3 regions of the Ensifer sp. SSB1 genome follow, and region 3 is predicted to be linked to each of the others. Evidence: predicted binding sites of a transcription regulator. Region 3 holds the regulator's gene; each other region holds the start of a gene.
The links. The regulator LexA, encoded in region 3, represses DNA repair genes until DNA is damaged. The targets are predictions, from matches to a motif close to TGTTCNNNNTGTGTTCNG.
Positions count from the first base shown of each region.

Region 1: the regulator LexA is predicted to act here: its motif matches at 3,341-3,358, upstream of dnaE (DNA polymerase III subunit alpha).
Region 2: the regulator LexA is predicted to act here: its motif matches at 4,376-4,393, upstream of I8N66_RS04675 (YifB family Mg chelatase-like AAA ATPase).

Region 1 is NZ_JAEPRP010000042.1:28,023-35,555, reverse strand. It holds gene dnaE (DNA polymerase III subunit alpha) at 1-3,079, opposite strand, end outside; gene I8N66_RS13080 (hypothetical protein) at 3,494-4,066, shown strand; gene I8N66_RS13075 (DUF5680 domain-containing protein) at 4,147-4,614, shown strand; gene I8N66_RS13070 (lipoprotein-releasing ABC transporter permease subunit) at 4,807-6,117, opposite strand; gene I8N66_RS13065 (ABC transporter ATP-binding protein) at 6,268-6,954, opposite strand; gene I8N66_RS13060 (lipoprotein-releasing ABC transporter permease subunit) at 6,971-7,533, opposite strand, start outside.
Region 2 is NZ_JAEPRP010000011.1:28,372-35,904, reverse strand. It holds gene I8N66_RS04690 (LysE family translocator) at 118-735, shown strand; gene cysK (cysteine synthase A) at 974-1,942, shown strand; gene I8N66_RS04680 (SRPBCC domain-containing protein) at 2,020-2,508, opposite strand; gene I8N66_RS04675 (YifB family Mg chelatase-like AAA ATPase) at 2,752-4,284, opposite strand; gene gshB (glutathione synthase) at 4,501-5,448, opposite strand; gene I8N66_RS04665 (endonuclease/exonuclease/phosphatase family protein) at 5,595-6,584, opposite strand; gene I8N66_RS04660 (sn-glycerol-3-phosphate import ATP-binding protein UgpC) at 6,581-7,533, opposite strand, start outside.
Region 3 is NZ_JAEPRP010000040.1:20,568-28,100, reverse strand. It holds gene I8N66_RS12590 (deoxyribodipyrimidine photo-lyase) at 1-1,350, opposite strand, end outside; tRNA gene I8N66_RS12585 (tRNA-Asn) at 1,446-1,520, opposite strand; gene I8N66_RS12580 (hypothetical protein) at 1,679-1,972, shown strand; gene I8N66_RS12575 (thermonuclease family protein) at 2,160-2,882, shown strand; gene I8N66_RS12570 (isoprenylcysteine carboxylmethyltransferase family protein) at 3,111-3,899, opposite strand; gene I8N66_RS12565 (hypothetical protein) at 3,898-4,254, shown strand; tRNA gene I8N66_RS12560 (tRNA-Cys) at 4,498-4,571, opposite strand; gene I8N66_RS12555 (hypothetical protein) at 4,955-5,287, shown strand; gene lexA (transcriptional repressor LexA) at 5,372-6,097, opposite strand; gene I8N66_RS12545 (hypothetical protein) at 6,323-6,574, opposite strand; gene I8N66_RS12540 (hypothetical protein) at 6,943-7,359, shown strand.

The sequences.
Region 1 (7,533 bases), on a different contig from region 3:
TGCCGGTACGCGTCTTGCGCTCCTGCTTCGAGGTCACGGTGCCGGCGAGCCTACCGGCAGTCGCGCCCTTCTTCACCGCACCGGCGAAATCGCCGAAGGTCTGCACCCGCATCTTGGCAAGCAGCGCATTGTAGGTGTCGAGCGGATGGGCGGAGAGATAAAAGCCCAGCACCTGGAATTCACGATGCAGCTTTTCCGAAGCAAGCCAAGGCGTATAGGTCGGGAGTGCGATGCGTTCCGGACCCGTTGCGGCACCCGCGCCGAACATGTCGCTCTGCCCGCTCGTCTTGTTCTCTTGCGCACGCTGGGCGAAGCCGAGGATGCGGTCAAGCCCGCCGACCAACTCGGCCCGGTCATAGCCGAAGCAGTCGAACGCGCCGGCCGCGATCAGACTTTCGAAGACGCGGCGGTTGAGAAGTTTCGGGTCGATCCTCAGGCAGAAATCTTCGAGGCTTGCAAAAGTCCTGTCGCCGCGGACGTCGACGATGTGCTCAACCGCCGATTCGCCCACACCCTTGATCGCAGCCAGCGAGTAATAGATGCGGCTTTCACCCGTTTGGAAATGCCGGAATGAGGTCTGCACCGACGGCGCAATCACCTCAATGCCCAGGCGCTTCGCATCCTGACGGAAGTCGTTGACCTTCTCCGTGTTGGACATGTCGAGCGTCATCGACGCGGCCAGGAACTCTACCGGGTAGTGCGCCTTCATATAGGCGGTCTGGTAGGAGACGATCGCGTAAGCCGCCGCGTGCGACTTGTTGAAGCCGTAGTTGGCGAATTTGGCGAGAAGGTCGAAAATCAGGTCAGCCTGCGGCTTCGACACCTCGTTCTTGACAGCACCGTCGACGAAGCGGGCGCGCTGCTTGTCCATCTCCTCCTTGATCTTTTTGCCCATGGCGCGGCGCAGAAGATCGGCCTCGCCGAGCGAATAGCCTGAGAGCACCTGGGCGATCTGCATCACCTGCTCCTGGTAGACGATAACGCCCTGCGTTTCCTTGAGCAGATGGTCGATCTTCGGATGAATCGATTCGACTTCTTCCTCGCCATGCTTGCGGGCATTGTAGACGGGAATGTTCTCCATCGGGCCTGGGCGGTAGAGCGCCACCAGCGCGATGATGTCCTCGATGCAGTCTGGCCGCATGCCGATCAGCGCCTTGCGCATGCCGGCACTTTCCACCTGGAACACGCCGACGGTCTCGCCGCGCGACAGCATTTCGTAGGTCTTCAGATCGTCGAGTGGAATGCTCGCGAGGTCGACCTCGATGCCGCGTTGCTTCACGAAATCGACGGCGACCTTCAACACGGTCAGCGTCTTCAGGCCGAGGAAGTCGAACTTGACGAGACCCGCCTGCTCCACCCACTTCATGTTGAACTGGGTGACCGGCATGTCGGAGCGCGGGTCTCGATACATCGGCACGAGCTGCGACAGCGGACGGTCGCCGATCACGATGCCGGCGGCGTGGGTCGAGGCGTGACGGTACAGACCCTCGATCTTCTGGGCGATATCGAGAAGCCGGGCGACGACCGGTTCCTTCTCGGCTTCCTCCTGCAGGCGCGGCTCTTCCTCGATCGCCTTGGAGAGCGGTGTCGGGTTGGCGGGATTGTTCGGCACCAGCTTGCAGATCTTGTCGACCTGACCGTAAGGCATCTCGAGCACGCGGCCAACGTCGCGCAGTGCGGCGCGCGCCTGCAGCGAACCGAAGGTGATGATCTGCGCTACCTGCTCGCGGCCATATTTGCGCTGCACATAGCGGATCACTTCTTCGCGCCGGTCCTGGCAGAAGTCGATGTCGAAGTCGGGCATCGAGACGCGCTCAGGATTGAGGAAGCGTTCGAACAGCAGCGAGAAGCGCATAGGATCGACGTCGGTGATCGTCAGCGCATAGGCGACCAGCGATCCTGCACCCGAACCGCGGCCCGGTCCGACGGGGATATCGTGCTGCTTCGCCCATTTGATGAAGTCGGCCACGATCAGGAAGTAGCCGGGGAACTTCATGCGCTCGATAACGCTGAGCTCGAAGGCCAGACGTTCGCGATACTCCTCTTCGCTGTAGCCGGGCGCCATGCCGAGCCTGGCCAGACGTTCTTCGAGCCCCTCCTCCGCCTGGCGACGCAGTTCGTCCGCCTCGGCGCGCTCGGCCTCCTGCGGATCGGCCGTGGCGCCGGTAAAGCGCGGCAGGATCGGCCCACGGGTCTTCAACATGAAGGAGCAGCGCCGTGCGATTTCGACGGTGTTTTCCAGCGCCTCGGGCAGATCGGCAAACAGCGCCGCCATTTCCTTGCGGCTCTTGAGATAGTGATCCGGTGTCAGGCGGAAACGGCTGTCATCCGAAACCATCGCATTGTGCGCGACCGCCATCAGGGCATCATGCGCATCGTAGTCGGACGGCGACGGGAAGAAGGCCTCGTTGGTGGCAACCAGCGGAATGTCGAACTTGTAGGCAAGGTCGATCATCCGGCTCTCATGGCGCCTGTCGTAGCCTCCGTGCCGCTGCAGCTCGATATAGAGGCGATCGCCAAAGAGATCGTGCAGGGCTTCAAGACGCGCTTCCGCCAGTGCCGTCGCGCCTGCCTTCAGGGCCAGATCCACCGGACCGCCTGATGCACCCGTCAGCGCAATCAGCCCCTCCGTACCACATTCGGCAAGCCACGAGCGCGTGATACGGGTCGCCTGGCTGCCCTCGCCGCTGAGATAGGCTCGGCTCACCAAGTCAACGAGCCGCGTGTAGCCGTCATCGGTTGCGGCGATCAGGACGATTGCTGGGAGCTTTGCGAGCTGGTGCGCGTGGCCACGCCGTTCACCATCCAGCTCTTCTTCCATGTCGATGGAAAGCTGACAGCCGGTGATCGGCTGCAGTCCGTCGTCGGCTGCCTTCTGGGAAAACTCGAGCGCGGCAAAGAGATTGTTGGTATCGGCGATCCCGATCGCCGGCTGATTATCGGCAACCGCCTTGCCGATGACCTTCTTCAGCGGCAGCGCACCTTCGAGCAGGGAGAAAGCCGAGTGGACACGCAGATGCACAAACTGCGGGTCCGTACCAAGCGCTTCGCTCGATGCTGCTTTGCCGTCATCTGCCATTATTCGCACCCTGATTCCTGTCTGGACGGCAGGATATCCCGTTTATCATCCGACATGTCCAGTTTCACCTGACACGTCGTCCCCCTTATTCAATCCAGGGGGCGAAATTCGGGAGGCGCGTGAGAGATAGTATCGGCGCTCCTCAGAGGCCGAGTGCGATGAAAGAGATGCTTGCGATGAACAGGCTCATCGAAGCGAAGGCGGAGAGGTCACGAACAAAATCAGTCATAACATGGCTCCTTTTCCGTTATGTTTTTACTTTGTTCCATTTTTGTTCACTCGTCAAGCGATACACAGGCGTTCTGTTCACGATGGTTAACACGGCCGGCGAATGCCGGTTAATAGCCGGGTAGCCGCTTGAGGAAAGGGCCATGCGCGCATATTGAGAGGAACAACCAAGCGGAGCGCTCCAACATGTCTGCACGCCTGATTCTGCCGTTACTTATGCTGCTTCCCAGTGTCGCCTCGGCGACGGAAACGATCGATCCCGCACGCATTGTCTCCGCCGCAACCGGCGACTGGGACAAGGACGGGGATACGGACCTCGCGCTGATCGTACGGTCCGCCGAGGGCAGCGACGACGACAACGGCATCTATATCTACTTCGCAGGCGACAATCGCGCGCTGGCGCTGAAGTCAGCGATCCCGAACAAGGTCTGGGGGCAGTTCGATCTTTCGGGACAGGCGCCTTCGATCGAGGCACTGCCGAATGGCTCGCTGGTTGTCACCAGCCACAACGACGCCATCGGGCGCGACCGCTGGGAACAGAAACTGACGGTCGCCTACCGCAATTTCGAGTTCGTGGTCGCCGGCTACACCTACTCATCCTATGATACCCTCGATCCCGACAACACTTCGCAATGCGACCTCAATGTCCTGACCGGCAAAGGCAAAGCGAAGGACAAGGCCGTTTCCGTCAAAGGCGAACTCGTCCTTCTCAAGGACTGGAACGACGACCGCGGCCAGAAGGCTTGCGGCATTCAATAGTCGGGAGATTGTTCCCTATTTGTTCTTTACAACTTTCGCGGATCCGGGCATCTTCACCAAAGAACATACGAGGAACAATCATGACGGCGCTCGAACAACTCACGGACTTCATCGTCGAGGCAAAATCACGGGCCTATGTGGGTGGCGGCACGCCGCGACCGTCGTCGCGCCCGGGCTCCCAAGACATCGGTTATGAGCGGGATCGCTGGCGCTATCTCGACAGCTACTTCGGTGGGACCGACTTTGCCGGACAGGAAACCGTATGGCGGGGGGAGGAGCCTTACTGGGCAATGAACTATTTCGGTCGCATCATCCGCCCTGAGCTCATCGACGGGGCAAAGGCGGGACAGGTGATCAAGGCTGCCCTGCAGGCGATGTATCGGGAGAAGCGGCACTTTCTCGGCGGCATGCAGTTTCGCCATGCCCACGGCTACTACATCGACAGCAGTTGCGGTGACACGGAACATTTTTCCGGTCACGAGGTCATCTTCGTCGACGGCGAGGAAGCCTACGAACTCGACTATCGCGGCGGCCTGATCAAGTGTTGAGGGCAACACCTAAAGCATGTGGCGCAAAAGTGCGCAGCGGTTTTGCGATAAAGACATGCGAGATAGCGAAAACCTGGAGCGTGACCAGCAAATCTGAAAGGTCGCGACGCGCTTTAGGCGCCAAGCGGCGAGGATGGCCCGCGACAACGTAATCGCTAAGGCCCTACGCGCTTTCTTTAAGAGACATCCTCGTCAATCGTAACGCAGAGCTTGCACCGGATCGAGGCGCGAGGCGCGCCAGGCCGGAAAGATCGTGGCGAGGAAGGAAAGGGTGAGCGCCATGACGATGACGAGAGCAGTCTCATCCGCATTCATGTCGGCCGGGAGTTGGCTCAGGAAGTAAAGCTCGGGGCTGAAAAGAGTCGTTCCGGAGATCCAGGAAAAGAACTGGCGGATGGATTCGATGTTGAGGCAGACGACGACGCCGAGCGCCACGCCTGCCACCGTTCCGGCGACACCGATCGCAGCACCCGTCATGAAAAAGATGCGCATCACCGAGCCTGAGGTTGCGCCCATCGTCCTCAGGATGGCGATGTCGCTGCCCTTGTCCTTCACCAGCATGATCAGGCCGGAAATGATGTTCAGCGCCGCGACCAGTACGATCAGCGTCAGGATCATGAACATCACATTGCGCTGGACCTCGAGCGTCGAGAAGAAGGTCTTGTTGCGGTCGCGCCAGTCGGTGATGAAGATCTGCCGCCCTGCCGCATCCTCGATCGGCTGGCGCAGTTCGTCGACGACGTCAGGGTGCTCGACGAAGATCTCGATCGACTGCGCGAGCCCCTCGGCATTGAAGAAGAGCTGCGCTTCCTCGAGCGGCATGAAGATGATCGTCGAATCGTATTCCGACATGCCGATCTCGTAGATCGCCGAGACGGTGTAGGCCTTGACGCGCGGGTTCATGCCGAGCGGCGTCACGTCGCCATTGGGGGACGTCAGCGTGATCGTGCCGCCAACGCGGATGCCGAGTTGCTCGGCCATGCGCGATCCGATCGCGACGCCGGAACCGGAGGCAAAGCCGACCATGTCACCGGACTGGATATGATCGGAGACCGACTTCATCTCGCCGAGATCGTCGGCACGGATGCCGCGCACCAGCGCGCCGGTCGAGCTGTCGCCAACGCCCTGGGCCAGAACCTGGCCCTCGACCAACGGGATCGCCATGGTGACGCCCTTGACGCCCGAGAACTTGGTCGCGAGCTCCGCGTAGTTGTTGAGCGGGCCGTCGATCGGCTGGACGATCATGTGCCCGTTGATGCCGAGAATGCAGGAAATCAGCTCGGTACGGAAGCCGTTCATCACGGCCATGACGATGATCAGCGTCGCGACGCCGAGCATGATGCCGATGAAGGAGAAGCCGGCGATCACCGAGATGAAAGCTTCCTTGCGCCTGGAGCGCAGGTAGCGCCAGGCGACCATGCGCTCAAAGGCGGAAAAGGGACGGCTGGAGGACCTTTCAGGCCGCGCTGCGGCCTGCACCTGAACTTGCACCACGGCGGTCATCCTGCCTTCCCTCGCCTCATCACTTCCTTGCGGTCAGCTTGTTGATCGCAGCTTCGACGGTCATCAAGGACGGCTAGGGTTCAGGGCGAGAGACCGAAAGGCAGGCTGACATAGCGGCGCCGAGTGGTCATCACGCCCGCGGCCGCATCATCACTTCATCTCTACGACCTTGCCGTCCTCGATCGTCACACGCCGATCCATCAGCCCGGCGAGTTCATGATTGTGCGTGGCGATCAACGCCGCGAGGCCCGACTGGCGCGCCAGTGCTTCCAGCGCTTCGAAGACGTAGCCGGCGGTTTCCGGATCGAGATTGCCCGTCGGCTCGTCGGCAAGAAGCACAAGCGGCGCATTGGCGACGGCACGCGCGATCGCAACGCGCTGCTGCTCGCCGCCAGAGAGTTCCGCCGGGCGGTGATCGGCACGGTGGCCGATGCGCATGTAGTCGAGCAGCGCCCTTGCGCGATCGGCGGCCTCGGCCTTGGCCAAGCCGGCAATCAGCTGCGGCATCATGATGTTCTCAAGCGCCGTGAATTCGGGAAGCAAGTGGTGGAACTGATAAACGAAGCCGATCTCGTTGCGGCGGATGGCCGTGCGCCGATCGTCGTTGAGGCCGCCACAGGAGACGCCATTGACCAGCACCTCGCCACCGTCCGGGCGCTCCAGCAACCCGGCGACATGAAGAAGCGTCGACTTGCCGGTTCCCGAGGGTGCTACCAGCGCAACCGTCTCGCCGCTTCTCAACGTGAAATCCGCACCCTTGAGGATGGATAGAAAGGTCTCGCCCTCTCCGTAGTGTCGCTCAACGCCGGTAAGCTGCAGTGCCACGCGCGCATTCATTCAGTTGATGTCCTTGTCATTCGTAACGCAGGGCCTGCACCGGATCGAGGCGCGAGGCGCGCCAGGCCGGAAAGATCGTGGCGAGGAAGGAAAGGGTGAGCGCCATGACGATGACGAGAGCAGTCTCATCCGCATTCATGTCGGCCGGGAGTTGGCTCAGGAAGTAAAGCTCGGGGCTGAAAAGAGTCGTTCCGGAGATCCAGGAAAAGAACTGGCGGATGGATTCGATGTTGAGGCAGACGACGACGCCGAGCGCCACGCCTGCCACCGTTCCGGCGACACCGATCGCAGCACCCGTCATGAAAAAGATGCGCATCACCGAGCCTGAGGTTGCGCCCATCGTCCTCAGGATGGCGATGTCGCTGCCCTTGTCCTTCACCAGCATGATCAGGCCGGAAATGATGTTCAGCGCCGCGACCAGTACGATCAGCGTCAGGATCATGAACATCACATTGCGCTGGACCTCGAGCGTCGAGAAGAAGGTCTTGTTGCGGTCGCGCCAGTCGGTGATGAAGATCTGCCGCCCTGCCGCATCCTCGATCGGCTGGCGCAGTTCGTCGACGACGTCAGGGTGCTCGA
Region 2 (7,533 bases), on a different contig from region 3:
ATGCGAGACTTGTCACCGGATCAATTTTGTCGCCGCGTGCCATTGGTCGTCACTCTTTGATTTCCCTTTTCGCGCCGTTTGCGCTAGAAACCGGCATCACCATCGGAAGGAAGTCCCATGACGCTCGCGGCCCTTATCGCCTATAGCGGCGCGCTCTTCATCGCTGCAGCCATCCCAGGCCCCGGCGTGACGGCGCTCGTTGCGCGCGCTCTCGGCTCCGGCTTTCGCGAAACCTTCTTCATGGGTCTCGGCGTCATCCTCGGCGACATGATCTACCTGACGGCGGTCGTGCTCGGGCTGGCGCTGATCGCCCAGACCTTCACCACCCTCTTCCTGGTGGTAAAACTCGCCGGCGTCCTCTATCTCGGCTATATCGCCTGGAAGCTCTGGACCGCGGGGCTGCTGCCCGAGGATATCAAGGCGAAGCCCTCGACGAATGCGGCGATGTCCTTCCTCTCCGGCCTGCTCGTCACGCTCGGAAACCCGAAGACGATGCTGTTTTATGTGGCGCTGGTGCCGACGCTGATCGACATCGCGGCGATCGGCCCGCGCGACTACGGCCTGCTGCTGACCGCAACCTTCCTTGTGCTCCTGTCAGTGCTCGTTCCCTACATGTTGCTCGCCGCACGCGCACGCCTTCTGCTCAAGCAACCCAAGGCACTGAAGGCGCTGAACCGCGTTGCCGCCAGCGTGCTCGCCGGAACGGCCGCCTACATCGCCGTCCGCGCGAGCTGAAAAAACTTTTCCCGAACAACGACTTCGCCGGTGGTTTTTCCTTCGGCGGATCGTCGCTCTGTGTTTGCCGTTCTGGAATTGCGCGGCCATTGTTCCTATTCTTAAAGCGCGTCGCGATATTCAGATCTGCTCGCCGCGCTTCAAGTTTATGGTTTTTCGCATGTCGTTATCACAGAACCGCTGCACACTTTTGTGCGACATGCTTTAGGCCAAGAGTTCACGCCCAAGGGAGAAACCGATGTCCGACACACGCAAGCCCGGCCGCGGCCGCGTCTATTCCTCGATCACGGAAACGATCGGCGACACGCCCATCGTGCGACTGGACAAGCTTGCCAAGGAAAAGGGCGTCAAGGCGAACCTGCTCGCCAAGCTCGAATTCTTCAACCCGATCGCCTCGGTCAAGGACCGCATCGGCGTGGCGATGATCGAGAGCCTGGAAGCGCAAGGCAAGATTACACCCGGCCGCACGACGCTGATCGAGCCGACCTCGGGCAATACCGGCATCGCGCTCGCCTTCGTCGCCGCCGCCAAGGGCTACAAGCTGATCCTCACCATGCCGGAGACCATGTCAGTCGAGCGGCGCAAGATGCTGGCTCTGTTCGGCGCCGAACTGGTGCTGACTGAAGGCGCGAAGGGCATGAAGGGCGCGATCGCCAAGGCGCAGGAACTGGTCGAGACGTTGCCGGACGCGATTATTCCGCAACAGTTCGAAAACCCGGCCAATCCGGAAATTCACCGCAGGACGACGGCAGAGGAAATCTGGAACGACACCGACGGTGCTGTCGACATCTTCGTGTCCGGCATCGGCACAGGCGGCACGATTACCGGCGCCGGCCAGGTGCTGAAGGCGCGCAAGCCGTCGATCAAGGTCATCGCCGTCGAGCCGGAGGAATCTCCCGTGCTTTCCGGCGGCAATCCCGGGCCGCACAAGATCCAGGGCATCGGCGCGGGCTTCGCCCCTGCGATCCTCGACACCACGGTCTATGACGAGATCGTCACGGTCAACAGCACTGAAGCGATCGAGGCCGCCCGCCTCGTCGCAAGACTTGAAGGCGTGCCGGTCGGTATTTCTGCAGGCGCAGCACTGACCGCCGCGATCGAGGTCGGCCAGCGCGAGGAAAATGCCGGCAAGACCATCGTCGTCATCATCCCATCCTTTGCCGAGCGCTATCTCTCGACGGTGCTGTTCGAGGGTCTGGGTGGTTAGTCCACTGCTCTCCAACGTTCCGTAAGGGCGCCGAGGGCGCCCTTTTTTCGTTCTGCCTTGCGGCCGGCAGCCCCGCTTCAGCCAGCCTGCTCGGTGAAGCCAGCGAGTTTGGCGAGCGTCGAGCGAAGGCCGGCGTCGTGATCCTCCTTGGAAATCCCCTCCGGCACGTTCTCGCAGGTGACCCTGACGTGGGTGCCATCTGCCAGCGGCTCCAGCGCCCAGGTGATCCGCATCGTCCCGGCAACGGCCGGATCGTCGGATTGAAACTCGGTCTCCTGCACCACGCACCGATCCTGCTCCAACGCGACGAAGCGGCCAGAAACAATGTCGGTGTCCTCCGAGCTCTTGCCCTGCGTCCTGTCGTCCGGCGCGTCGTAGATCAGCTCCATGCGGAAGAGGCCGCCGACATGGGGCTCAAAAGTACGCACCTGCCCCTTCATGCCTTCGGGCGGCAACCAGACAGCAACGGCAACGGGATCGATGAGCGCGGCATAGATGACTGATGGTGGCGCCTTGATCAGACGTTCGGCGCGATCGATTCTTCTGCCGTCTGATGCATCCGTCATGCGGTTCACTCCCTGTCGGCTAATTCAAGGATGATTGTACCGGAGTTTGCGGCGGCGGTGAGATACAGCTCATCCGCATCGCGCGAGATCGACAAGCGCGGCGCTGACCCGGGAAAGACCCGTCCATCACAAGACTGATCAGCCCGTCCAAGCGTTTCGAGCAGCGGCTATGCCTGGGGGAGAACATAGTGTCGGAACCTCAAAACAAGAAAACATGGATCGATTGCCGCACTGGGGCGATCGCTATGCCGCCGCCTGCAGCCGCTCGCCGGCGATCCGATAGGAAATCGCTTCGGCAAGATGAATACGGCCGACCGTTGCGGCACCGTCGAGATCGGCGAGGGTGCGGGCGACCTTCAGCACACGATGGTAACCTCGGGCGGAGAATTTCATCTTTTCTGCCGCATCCCGCAGAAGCTGCAGCCCCGCCGCGTCGGGTGCTGCGATCTTCTCGATCAGCGAGGTCGACGCGCGGGCATTGCTGGTCAGGTCCGCGCGGCCGAGGACGGCAAAGCGGTCGATCTGCATGGCACGGGCGCGAGCGACACGACGCGCAACGACCTCACTGATTTCGGCCGCCGCCGGCTTCAGCAGATCGGCGGCGCTGACGGCCGGCACGTCGATGCGGATATCGATGCGGTCCATCAGCGGACCGGAGATACGCGCCTGATAGTCGGACATGCAGCGCGGCCCGCGGGCGCAGCTGCGGCCGGGCTCGCCGGCCATCCCGCAGCGGCAGGGATTCATGGCGGCAACGAGCTGGATCGCGGCGGGATAGCTCACCCGGTGATTGGCGCGGGCGATGATGCATTCGGCAGTCTCGAGCGGCTGGCGCAGCGCGTCGAGCACCTGCGGCGAGAATTCCGGAAACTCGTCGAGGAACAGCACGCCGTTATGGGCGAGCGAGGCCTCGCCGGGCTTGGCGCGCAAGCCACCACCGACCATGGCCGCCATGGTCGCGGAGTGGTGCGGCGTGCGGAACGGCCGCCGGTCCGACAGCTTGCCGCCCGGCAGTTGCCCGGCGATCGAATGGATCATCGAGACTTCGAGAAGCTCGGCCGGATTGAGCGGCGGCAGGATCGACGGCAGGCGGGCGGCGAGCATCGACTTGCCTGATCCGGGCGGGCCAACCATCAAGAGATTGTGGTTGCCGGCAGCGGCCACCTCAAGCGCGCGCTTGGCGCTCCCCTGGCCCTTGATATCGGCGAGGTCGGGCAGGTTAGATGCGCCCGAGCGGATTGCGGCCTCCGGCCGCGAAAGCACCTGCGTGCCGCGGAAATGGTTGGCGATGGCGATCAGGCTGCGCGGCGCCAGGATATCGATCTCGGCCCCGGCCCAGGCCGCCTCGGGTCCGCTTTCGGCCGGGCAGATCAGCCCTTTGCCGAGCGCATTGGCGCCGATTGCCGCAGGAAGCGCACCGGCAACTGCGGCAATGGTGCCATCGAGATTGAGTTCGCCGATCACAACGTATGGCGCCAGTGCATCGCCGGGGATGGCGCCGAGGGCTGCCATCAGCCCGAGTGCGATGGCGAGGTCGAAATGGCTGCCTTCCTTCGGCAGGTCGGCGGGCGCGAGATTGACGGTGACCCGCTTAGCCGGCAGGGCGAGACCGGAGGCATGCAACGCGGCCTGTACCCGCTCGCGGCTTTCGGCGACAGCCTTGTCCGGCAGGCCGACGATCTGCATGCCGACCTTGCCCGGCGCGACCATCACCTGCACGTCAACAGGCAGTCCCTCGATACCCTGAAATGCCACCGTGCTGACGCGCGCGACCATGCTTGCCCCCTCGCCCAGGCAGCCCGGCTATCGGGCGCCGCAACCGCCCAGGGTTGCAGACAGAAGCCTTGCACGGATCGCGCACAAAAACAAGAACAATAACAGAACATTTGAGAGGAGTGGACGCACCGGCAAGGGGCCGTTCCAGAAAACGGCCGCGGGCAAAGACCCGCGGCACGCTTGATCCACCGGAGGCAGATTACACGCTAGCGCCGATCAGGCGCGCTTGCGTTCGATCGCGTCCCAAAGCAGGCTGGAGACATCGGCGCCGCCGAACTTCTTGACTTCGCGGATGCCGGTCGGCGAGGTCACGTTGATCTCGGTCATGTAGTCGCCGATAACGTCGATGCCGACGAAGAGGAAGCCGCGCTCCTTGAGTGCCGGCGCAATGCGCGCGCAGATTTCCTTCTCGCGCGCCGTCAGTTCGGTCGGCTCCGGGCGGCCGCCGGCATGCATGTTGGAGCGGGCGTCATGGTCGGCCGGAACGCGGTTGATGGCGCCCACCGGCTCGCCATCGACGAGCAGGATGCGCTTGTCGCCCTTGCGCACCGCCGGCAGGTATTCCTGGGCAATGAAGGGCTCGCGGAACATCTGGCCGAACATTTCCAGAAGAGAAGAGAGGTTGCGATCGTCGCGCGTCGAATGGAAAACGCCGGCGCCGCCATTGCCGTAGAGCGGCTTCAGGATGATGTCGCCCATCTCCTGGCGGAAGCTGGCGATTTCGGCGGGGTCGCGGGTGATCAGCGTCTTCGGCATCAGGTCGGCAAACTCGGTGACGAAGATCTTTTCCGGCGAATTGCGCACCCAGGCCGGATCATTGACGACCAGCGTCTTCGGATGCAGGCGCTCGAGAAGATGCGTCGAGGTGATGTAGGCCATGTCGAAGGGCGGATCCTGGCGGAGCAGGATGACGTCCATCGTCGAAAGATCGACGCGCTCGGCTTCGCCAAGCGTGAAGTGATCGCCCTTGACGTCGCGCAGCGTCATCTGCTGCGCGCTCGCATAGACCTTGCCGTCTCGCAGCGACAGTTTCTCAGGCGTATAGTGGAAGAGACGATAGCCGCGCGACTGTGCCTCGAGGCTCATGGCGAAAGTGGAATCCCCCTCGATGTTGATGCCCGAGACATGGTCCATCTGGACCCCGACATTGACGATTTTCGCCATCTACCCATCCCTCATGGATCACGGACAGCCGTGATCGATTTCAAACTACCGGAACGGAAGAGGACGGAAAACCGCTGCCCTCTGCCGCACTGGCAAAGCCCTCGACATGTAGAATGCGGGCGCGCCTTAGGCAAGGAGAGGCGAGCCTATTCAAAGCCCTCAATGGCGCAGGTGATGAGATCGTGGTCCGAAAGCGGCCGGCCGGTTTCGTCGAGCGACGGGATGATGCGGGTCTCGCCAATTTTCAGACCGCGGGAAAGGAACCAGTCGAGCTTCATCGCCCGATCCGGCCAGCGGGTGATGAGGCTCGGACGCGTGGTCATGATGTCGAGCGAGCCGCCGTGGCGGGTAAAGCCGCGTGCGGCACTGACGGCAAAGAGGCCTTCGGCCTCGAAGTCGCCGCCGGCGTGGTTGCCGGTGTTCAGATCGCCGCCGATCAGCACCGGCAGGCCCGGGAAAGTCTCGTCGAGGGCATCGATCAATTCCTTGACCTGGCGCTCGCGATAGACGGCGGTCGTTGCGCTTTCGAGATGAGTGGAGACGGCGACGAAGGACCCCGCCTCGGTCTCGATGACGGCGCCGATCGCAAAGCGCTCGCCAAGGCGCGGCTGTTCGCTATCGGTGAACCAGAGGCGTTCGCCCCAGAGGCGCAGCAGGAACGGACGGCCGAGCGGCACCGATGCCATCAGCGCATTGCCGTGAAACCCTTTGGCGTTGAAATCATCCTCGCAGAACTCGCGCTCGGTGTCGGAGCCGAGGCCAAGCTCGATGAACTCGATGCCATAGGCATAGTGCATGCCGAGCGTTTCGGCGACTTCGGCGGTTGGGTGACGCTGGCCGGTGCGGGCCATACCGTTGTCCATTTCCGAAAGCAGGACGACCGGAGCATTCGTTGCGGCCAGATGCGCGGCACTTTCCGCCGGGAACAGGCAGCGTTCCAGGTTCCAGGCAGCAACGGTGAACGGAAAGGCGAGCGGCGTATCCGACGAAGGCGTGCCGCCGACCTCGATGCTGTTCATCTCCGGGCGTGCGCCCATGGCGGCGTCATGGGCCGCAATGGTGCGCACGATCGACGCAAATCCCTCGCGCAGTTCGAGCGAGGGAACGGCTAGCTGCTCTACGATTTCAAAGATCACGATGCGGTCTCCAGGCGAAGGGTCTGCGCCGAGGCTTCGCCCGCAAACGACGTGCCGCGCTCCAGCCGCTTGCCAGTCTCCGGCGAGAAGAAATGCAGGCGGTCGACGGCGATGGTTACAGCGAGATCGCCCGACAGCGGCGTTTCCGGCGACAGCGCGATGGTGAGGGCCTGGCCCTCGACGGTGCCATGCACGAGCCGCTGGGCGCCCAGCTCCTCGACATAGTCGACCTGGAACAGCATCGCGTCTTCGCCGACACCGGCAAGCCGGAGATCCTCGGCGCGCAGGCCAACGGTCACAGCGCCCTCCACCGGCGCGCGGCCGGCGAGGTCTATCCGGTAGAGGCCGATCTGCAGGCTGCCGCCTTCGATGTGTCCCTTGATCAGGTTCATCGCCGGCGAGCCGATAAAGCTCGCAACGAAGGTCGAGGCCGGACGGTGATAGACGTCCAGCGGCCGGCCGATCTGCTCGATGCGGCCGCCATTCAGGACTACCAGGCGGTCGGCAAGCGTCATCGCCTCGAGCTGGTCGTGGGTGACATAGAGCGAGGTCGTGCCGAGACGCTTCTGCAGGCGCTTGATCTCGCCGCGCATGGAGACGCGCAGCTTGGCATCGAGGTTGGAAAGCGGCTCGTCGAACAGGAAGGCCGCCGGCTTGCGCACGATGGCGCGGCCCATGGCGACACGCTGGCGCTGGCCGCCGGAGAGCGCGCGGGGTTTACGGGAAAGATAGGGCTCAATCTCCAGCATGCGTGCGGCATCGGCGACACGGGCGTCGATCTCGGCCTTCGGGGTCTTCCGGTTCTTCAGGCCGTAGGCGAGGTTGTCGTAAACAGTCATGTGCGGATAGAGCGCGTAGTTCTGGAAGACCATGGCGATATCGCGCTCGGCCGGATCGACGTCGTTGATCACGCGCGAGCCGATCGTGACCGTGCCCTTGGAGATCGTTT
Region 3 (7,533 bases):
GAGTTCGATGCCGGCACCTGCGAGGAGTGCGGCCGGAGCAGCAAAGGGGCGATGGATGTAGCGCGGCTCCAGACGTTCGAGTTCCGGCACGAAGCGCTTTACGTAGGCGCCGTCCGGGTCGAATTTCTCGCCCTGGAGAACCGGATTGAAAATTCGGAAGAACGGCGCCGCATCGGCGCCCGATCCCGCGACCCATTGCCAGCTTGCCGCATTGTTGGCCGGATCCGCATCGACCAGCGTGTCGCGAAACCAGGCTTCACCCCTCCGCCAGTCGATCAGCAGGTCCTTGATGAGGAAGGAGGCGGCGATCATCCGCACGCGGTTGTGCATATAGCCATGCCGCCAGAGCTGGCGCATGCCGGCGTCGACGATCGGAAATCCGGTCAGGCCCTTGGACCAGCGGGAAAAGTCGCCTTCGTGGTCAAGCCATCGGAAAAGATCGAATCGGCGATCGAGGTTGCAGCGGGGGAGTTCGGGATAGTGAAACAGCAGATGGTAGGAGAACTCGCGCCAGGCGACCTCCTTTCGGAAGGTGGCGACACCTTCACCGGCTTCGGTCTGCAACCCTTGCGTCGCGTGCCAGATCTGCGCCGGTGAGATTTCCCCAAGGGCAAGGTGGGGAGAGAGCAGGGATGTGCCGTCAGCGTCAGGAAGGTCCCGGCGAACTTTGTAATCTTCCAGCTTCTCGTCGATAAATTCGTCGAGGCGAGCTGCCGCGCCTTTTTCTCCCGGCGTCCATATTTCGCTGAACGTGGCTGCCCAGTTCGGTTTCGCTGGCAGAAGCGACCATTGGTCAAGCGGCTCGGACGACGGCCAGGTTTCCGGTGACGCGATTTGTTGCGGTTCGTCGATCGGTGGAGCCGGTTCAAACTTCGAATCGAGGGCGCGCCAGAAGGGCGTGAACACGCGATAGGGGCCGCCGGCCGTCGTCAGCAGGCGCATGGGTTCATGCAGCAACTGCCCGGCAAAACTCTCGGCGGCGATCCCCTGAGCTGCGAGCGCCTTCTTCACGGCGGTATCGGTGGCGATGCCAGAGGGATCGTAGCGGCGATTCCAATGAACGCGCTGCGCTCCTGATTTACGCGCCACGTCGGTGAGCACGTCCAGCGGGTCGCCGGAGCGCAAAATGAGTTGCGAGCCGAACTGGGCGAGGCGAGCCCTCAGCGCCTCGAGCGAATGATGCAGCCACCATTGCTGCGCAGCCCCCAGCGGACCGTTGCCGCTTTCGGTCGGCTCCCGGATATAGAGCGGAACGACGGGGCCGTCAGCCGCTGCAGCCGCAAGGGCCCGGTTGTCGGCAAGGCGCAGGTCCTTGCGGAACCAGACGATGATGGGCGCCGCCTTTGTCATGAATACCGTCGAGGTTTGGGATTGCTCACCCGGGGAACATAGGTGCAAAATGAAAAAGAGCCATCTGCATCTCTGCAAATGGCTCTTTTAGAAAGTGGCTCCCCGGGCCGGATTCGAACCGGCGACCTGTCGATTAACAGTCGAATGCTCTACCGCTGAGCTACCAGGGATCATCCGCGCCGCTGTTTGCTGTGCGCTTCAGAAGTGAGGCTGCTAATACGCATGCTTTTCTGATTTGCCAAGCGGTTTTTTCAAAAAAAGTGACAAGTTCGGTTGCGAGGCTGTGGAGAAGTCCCCAATTGTGGGAAAAGACGCCGGATAGGGAATGATGAACAAAAACAGGAAGCAGATGCATTTCGGGATCGATCCGCAGACACGACAGATCGTGCTCGGCAAATGGCGCATCACGCTGCCGGAATCGCCACTGCTGCGTATCCTGTTGGGCTCACTCCTGGTGTTCTGCGGCTTTCTCGGCTTTCTGCCGGTGCTCGGCTTCTGGATGATACCGCTGGGCCTCATCGTTCTTTCGCACGATCTCCCATCCGTCCGCCGCCGCCGCCGCCGTCTGGCAGTCTGGTGGGCGCGTTGGCGCGGGCGGGCAAACTCGTCGAAGGGGTCGTGAGCCAAAATTCGTCGCGTCCGTCTCTCGGTGGCCGTCTTCGTCAACGCCGAACCGCACCGACCTGTCTAGTTCGATTCTCCTGCCACTTGATTCTTTCCGAGCCTGCATCTGGCTATTGAGGGGCTGCCGAAAACTTTTCGGCAACGCATCAAACGCATAATGCGGTCGCGAATCAGGATGAGGACGCATGGCCAAAGCCACTACGAAACGTCGAAGCAGGAATTCCGGCCGGAGCAAGGGCAAGCAAGGCGGTATGGCGCCGTGGTATCTGGCCGCCGCGGTTATCGTCGGTGGCGTAGTCGCCTATGATCATCGCGCCGAACTGAAGCACTGGCCGGTGGTATCGGATGTGGTGGCGTTCACGTCCCGTCATGATTCGAAGCCGAAGCCCGCACGTGTCGCCCAGAAAGCGGACGGGCGTCCCGCGCAGCAAGCGGAGAAGCAAAAGCCAACCCCCGTGACAAGAGTTGCGCTTGCAGCTCCCGTGCCGTCGGTGGACGTCGGCGCGAACGCGCCGACACCCGCGGTGCGGCCGAATGAGGAAGTCAAAACGGCATCGATCCGCACGGATCAGTTTTATTTCTGTGGGATTCGCAACGACAACTGCGTGATCGACGGCGCCACTTTCCTCTACCACGGAGACACGATCCGCGTGGCGGACGTCGATGCACCGCGTATTCGCCAGGCAAGCTGCGACAAGGAACGTTCGCGCGGCTTTTACGCCAAGCAGCGCCTGCGCGAACTGCTGAACGCAGGTGACTTCAGGCTGGAAACGGCGAACAGTCGTCAGGACGCCAAGGCCGGTGAAAAGCTGCGGCTGGTCACTCGCGGCGATCAATCCATCGGACGCGTCCTCGTAAACGAGGGACTGGTGCGGCCGTGGACGGGACACACGACGCCCTGGTGCTGAGGCCGATATTTACAGAACCGCAATGCCTTCGAAGGAAGACATTGCCGCAGCACGCTTGACCAATGTGGTGATTTTTCGGAGGCCGCAGCTCACGCGGTGGTGGTGTGCTGATGGCCTTCTGACTGGATCCCGCATGTCTCGCCGATCCGCCCCCTCAACCGGTTATGGCGGCAACGGCTCCGGCGTCGTGTTCATCCGGTATCAGTACGAGCAAATCCCACCTTGGCTTCACTGTGCTGATCGCAGCTTACCCGCGTTCATGAACGGAAGAATGCGCGGGACGTCGAGTGCATAGGCGCCATAACTGGGGAACGCGGTCTGCAATACTCGTTCCTCGTTGATCATTCTGCGAATTTGCAGCAGCCACTGGACACCCCCAAGAAGTACCGACCAGACAGAAAGATTGAGGACGATCAAGCCGATGATGGCGATCTCTTCCGTTAGATAGAGCGGGTGGCGAACAACCGAGTAGGGGCCGCCCGTTATCAAGGTCCGGGCCTCCGGCATGATGCTGAAGGCGCGACCGAGCCAGAAAAGAACGAAGGCTGACGAAACCATCCCGACCACGATCATAGCCGTGCCGGCCATTTGAAGCGCCAAGCCTGTATCGGCGGGCTCGGGCAAGTATGCGATCAGCCCGAGAAGAAATGTTCCTGCCATCGCGGTCAAATAGGGCTCGAAGCCAGTGGCTGCTTTGATCGGGGGCAAGCGCGTAATGGCTACCACGCAGACCATTCCGAGGAATAGGACGGTGGCGGCGGTTGAAGTCAACGCCAAGACGTCAGCCGACTGCCATTCGTCTTTCACCACGATTTGCGCGGCGTGAACGATGCGCCGCAACATCGCGATTGCGAAATACGCGCAGATACCGAATCTGCCGATGATGTCGGCGAAGAGCAACGTTCTACCCTTCAGCATCCAAAATACCTCCCCCTCGATCGCCGGTAAGAATGCCACGGTTGCGAGCGGCTTCAAGCGTAACTTTAGAAGTTGCTTAATTCGGAAGGTCGACGCCATGTTGTGGCCGCCGCAGCACGACTATGTTTTGTTGGCCACGATGTCGAAATACGTCGTCGACGGATTTATGCGTTCTTTGAAGGGTTTGGTGTGTGGGAGCTCTTTCCGCGCCACGTCCAAGTTCGACAAGGGGCCGCGCCTCTTTAGGGGCGGCAGACAGCATCGGGAGTACGTGCTGAGCCTCGAAAAGATCGGCGAGATTGTCGTCAGAATCGCGCTCGCCGAGATCGATGCGAGGGACGAGCGCTTCTTGCAGAAGGCGATGAAGTGGCAGCGACCGATCCCGTCGCGACCCTCATGGACGCTCACAGGGCGGCCCGGAGGGCGCTATGACAGCCTTCCGCAGAGACGGTGACCTGCGACGTGTTCGTAGGCGGCGCGAAGGAGAAGCGGGGTTCAAGCACCTGCAGCTGGTGAGCGGGTTTCTGGCTCAGGATTCGCTGTGAACATGTCGCATTTCATGTCGTATGGATCCGCCGTCGCCGCGTGGAAGTGCAGGGAAAGCAAGGGAATCTCGTAGCAACATCGCGTTACGCGGAAGCGGTGTTTTTCCGCTTCGCGACGACTGCAACATATTGATTATATTGGTGAATATATTTGGAGGCCTCGCCCGGAATTGAACCGGGGTACAAGGATTTGCAGTCCTCTGCGTCACCACTCCGCCACGAGGCCTCACGGCTCGGATAACCGAGCGTTGGCGGGGATTTAGAATGATTGCAGAAAATCCGCAAGAGGCATTTTCGGAAAAAGCACAAAGCGAATTTGCGGTTCGGGCGCTTTCCACAGGCAGAACGTCTGGCAATGTCGATTGCTCCTGCCCAGCGTGCAGCAATGCTTCAAGAGGAGGTCGGAACGATTGCCTTCCTCAGCTTACTCCGGGTTGAGACACCTGGGAGCTTTCGCTCAGGCGTGCCACACGCCCGCACAAGCCACGTCTTCTAAATCCCCTGCGGATCTTATCGCTTCGGTGAAATCGGCAGAGGGGGAACGATGACTCCGCTGACATCAGCCGCATCGGTAGCGTCCGTCATCATCAAGCGGAGGCAATGGCTTATATGAAAACGAAACTTGTCCTGACGGCCTTGGCCCTCTTTGCTGCGACCACATTCGAGGCGCGGGCAGAGGACCTAGTTTTCAAGCTGAAGAACAACACAAATGCAGTTCTGACTAACTTCTACACGTCGCCGGTGGGCGTCAACGAGTGGGAAGACGATGTATTCGGCCGGCAGGTTCTGAACCCCGGCGAGAACATGGAGATCACCATCGCTGACGGTCGGGATGTCTGCAAGTACGACATGCGCTTCGAATTCGAAGAGGACTCGGGCCTCGATACGACCGAAGATACGCAGGACCTTTGCGAACTCGGTGAATACACGATCCACGAGTAAGCGGCGCGTTATCGGATAAACAAGAAGAGCCTCGCTACCCCAAGCGGCAGCGAGGCTCTTCAGAGCGCCGATTTTTTCTGGAGGTCAATGGTAGCGGCGGATCAGCCCAACGAGCTTGCCCTGGATCTTCACACGATCAGGCCCGAAGATCCGGGTCTCGTAGGCAGGGTTTGCGGCTTCGAGCGCGATCGACGCGCCCTTGCGACGGAAACGCTTCAGCGTCGCTTCCTCGTCATCCACGAGCGCCACGATGATATCGCCGGGGTTGGCTGTATTGCCATTTCGGATGATCACGGTGTCGCCGTCGAAGATGCCGGCTTCGATCATCGAGTCGCCCTTGACTTCGAGGGCGTAGTGTTCGCCGTTCCCGATCATATCGAGTGGAACGGTGATGTCGTGCGTGTTGTTCTGGATCGCCGAGATCGGCACACCGGCAGCGATGCGGCCCATGACCGGCACGGAAACCGATGTGTTTTCGGCCACTGGCGCCGGCTTCGGTGGTGCGGCAGGGGCTGCCGCCGGCGGCTTGCCGAGGCTTCCCTCGATCACGCTCGGCGAGAAGCCGCGACGCGGCTGCTGCTGGCTGGACGCGTAGGATTCCGGAAGCTTGATGACCTCGAGCGCGCGGGCCCGGTTCGGAAGACGGCGAATGAACCCGCGTTCTTCGAGCGCGGTAATCAGACGGTGGATGCCGGACTTCGACGCCAGGTCGAGCGCATCCTTCATTTCATCGAATGATGGCGGGACGCCCGACTCCTTCATGCGTTCGTGAATGAACAGAAGCAATTCCTGTTGCTTGCGGGTCAGCATGGCACGTCGCTCCAGAAGGCGTGAAACAAATCAAGAACAGACACTATCTGTTCCATATGTGTTCTGCAAGTGCCTAAAATTCCGTGAATTCAGTCAATTGGCGCGACTGCGCGTGCCGGTTGGTCACTTTTACGGGAGCAAAGCGGGTTTTGGTGATGATTGTTTGGTTGGAAACGACCGTATTGGACTGCGTCGAGCGAATCGCGAGCGTTCTGATGGCGAGGGTCAGGCCGGCTGCGTGGCGGCGCAGGCGTCTTCGAATTCCTTCACCGTCTCGGCGCTGTTGTCTTCGGGAAGCACCGCGTCCGCCGCATCGGTTGCCACGGGCGTGTCGCCGTCATAGACGAACGACTGGATGTAGAACGCAATGGCGCCCTTCCACACGTTGCGTCCATCAATCTGGTGGCAGGGTACGGCGCTTTCGAAGTCCGTCTGCAGTTCATCGACCGTGGCGGCACTGAGCTTGACGTCAGGCATGTTAGGCGATGCGACTATCGAAGCGAGAAGCAGGGCGGCAAGCACGGTGATCGTCCACTTTGAGGCAAGGGTGGGACTACGGGGCGGTTAACGATGTGAACCGCGCTTTCGTTCCGAAGTCCAGCAAACTTGGCGATCACTCTCATGTGTTCAACAGGTCTTTGAGTTCAGGCTGTGACCGTTTTGCGCCAGAGGTGCGCGGCGGCAAGGCCCTTGATCCTGGTGCGATCGGCCGACCCGCATTCGCATCGGTTGTGCCAGTCAATGTCCTCCCTGTTGGAGTGCACAAATCCCTGTTGTGATCGCGCCGCATTGTCTCGACAGGTTGCAAAAATACGATAACTTTGCGGGGAAAGTGGGGTGGTTGCATGCATAGATTGTCGTTGGCGGTTCTCGGTCTGTTGGTGGCGGCCGGAGCGGCCTCTGCTGAAGAGGGCCGTTCGAATATCTGGAAGCGGATCAACGCCTGGACGGTCGGTTCCGATCTGTCCTTGGGCGGCTCGTGCTACGCGGCGACGAGCTATGACGCCGGCGCGATTCTTCGTATCGGCTTCTATCCAAGGGGATCGGCGAACCTGGCGTTTCTTTCGATCGGCAATGCCACCTGGAAATCGATCGAGCCGCAAAGAGAGTATGACGTTGCCTTGCAGCTCGACCGCGGCCGCCAGTGGCCGGCCGTTGCGTTCGGCGTGGACCTCACGGGTTCGAAGGCTCTGGTCGTCAATTTTTCCAATACCGACTTCTTCACCGAATTCGTTCATGAAGTGCCAGCGGGCCGTGGATGAGATCATTGCCGACGAAGGACGCAAGTCCAAGGAGAAGAAGGCCGATCCGTTCAATGCGCCGGGCGAGAAGCGTTCAGCACGCGACCCGTTCAGCCTCTAGCATTGTCGAAATCCGGACTTCTTGCAGACCTCCGGCAATCGGTTTGAGGTTAGGACGGAGAACGCAGATTCATC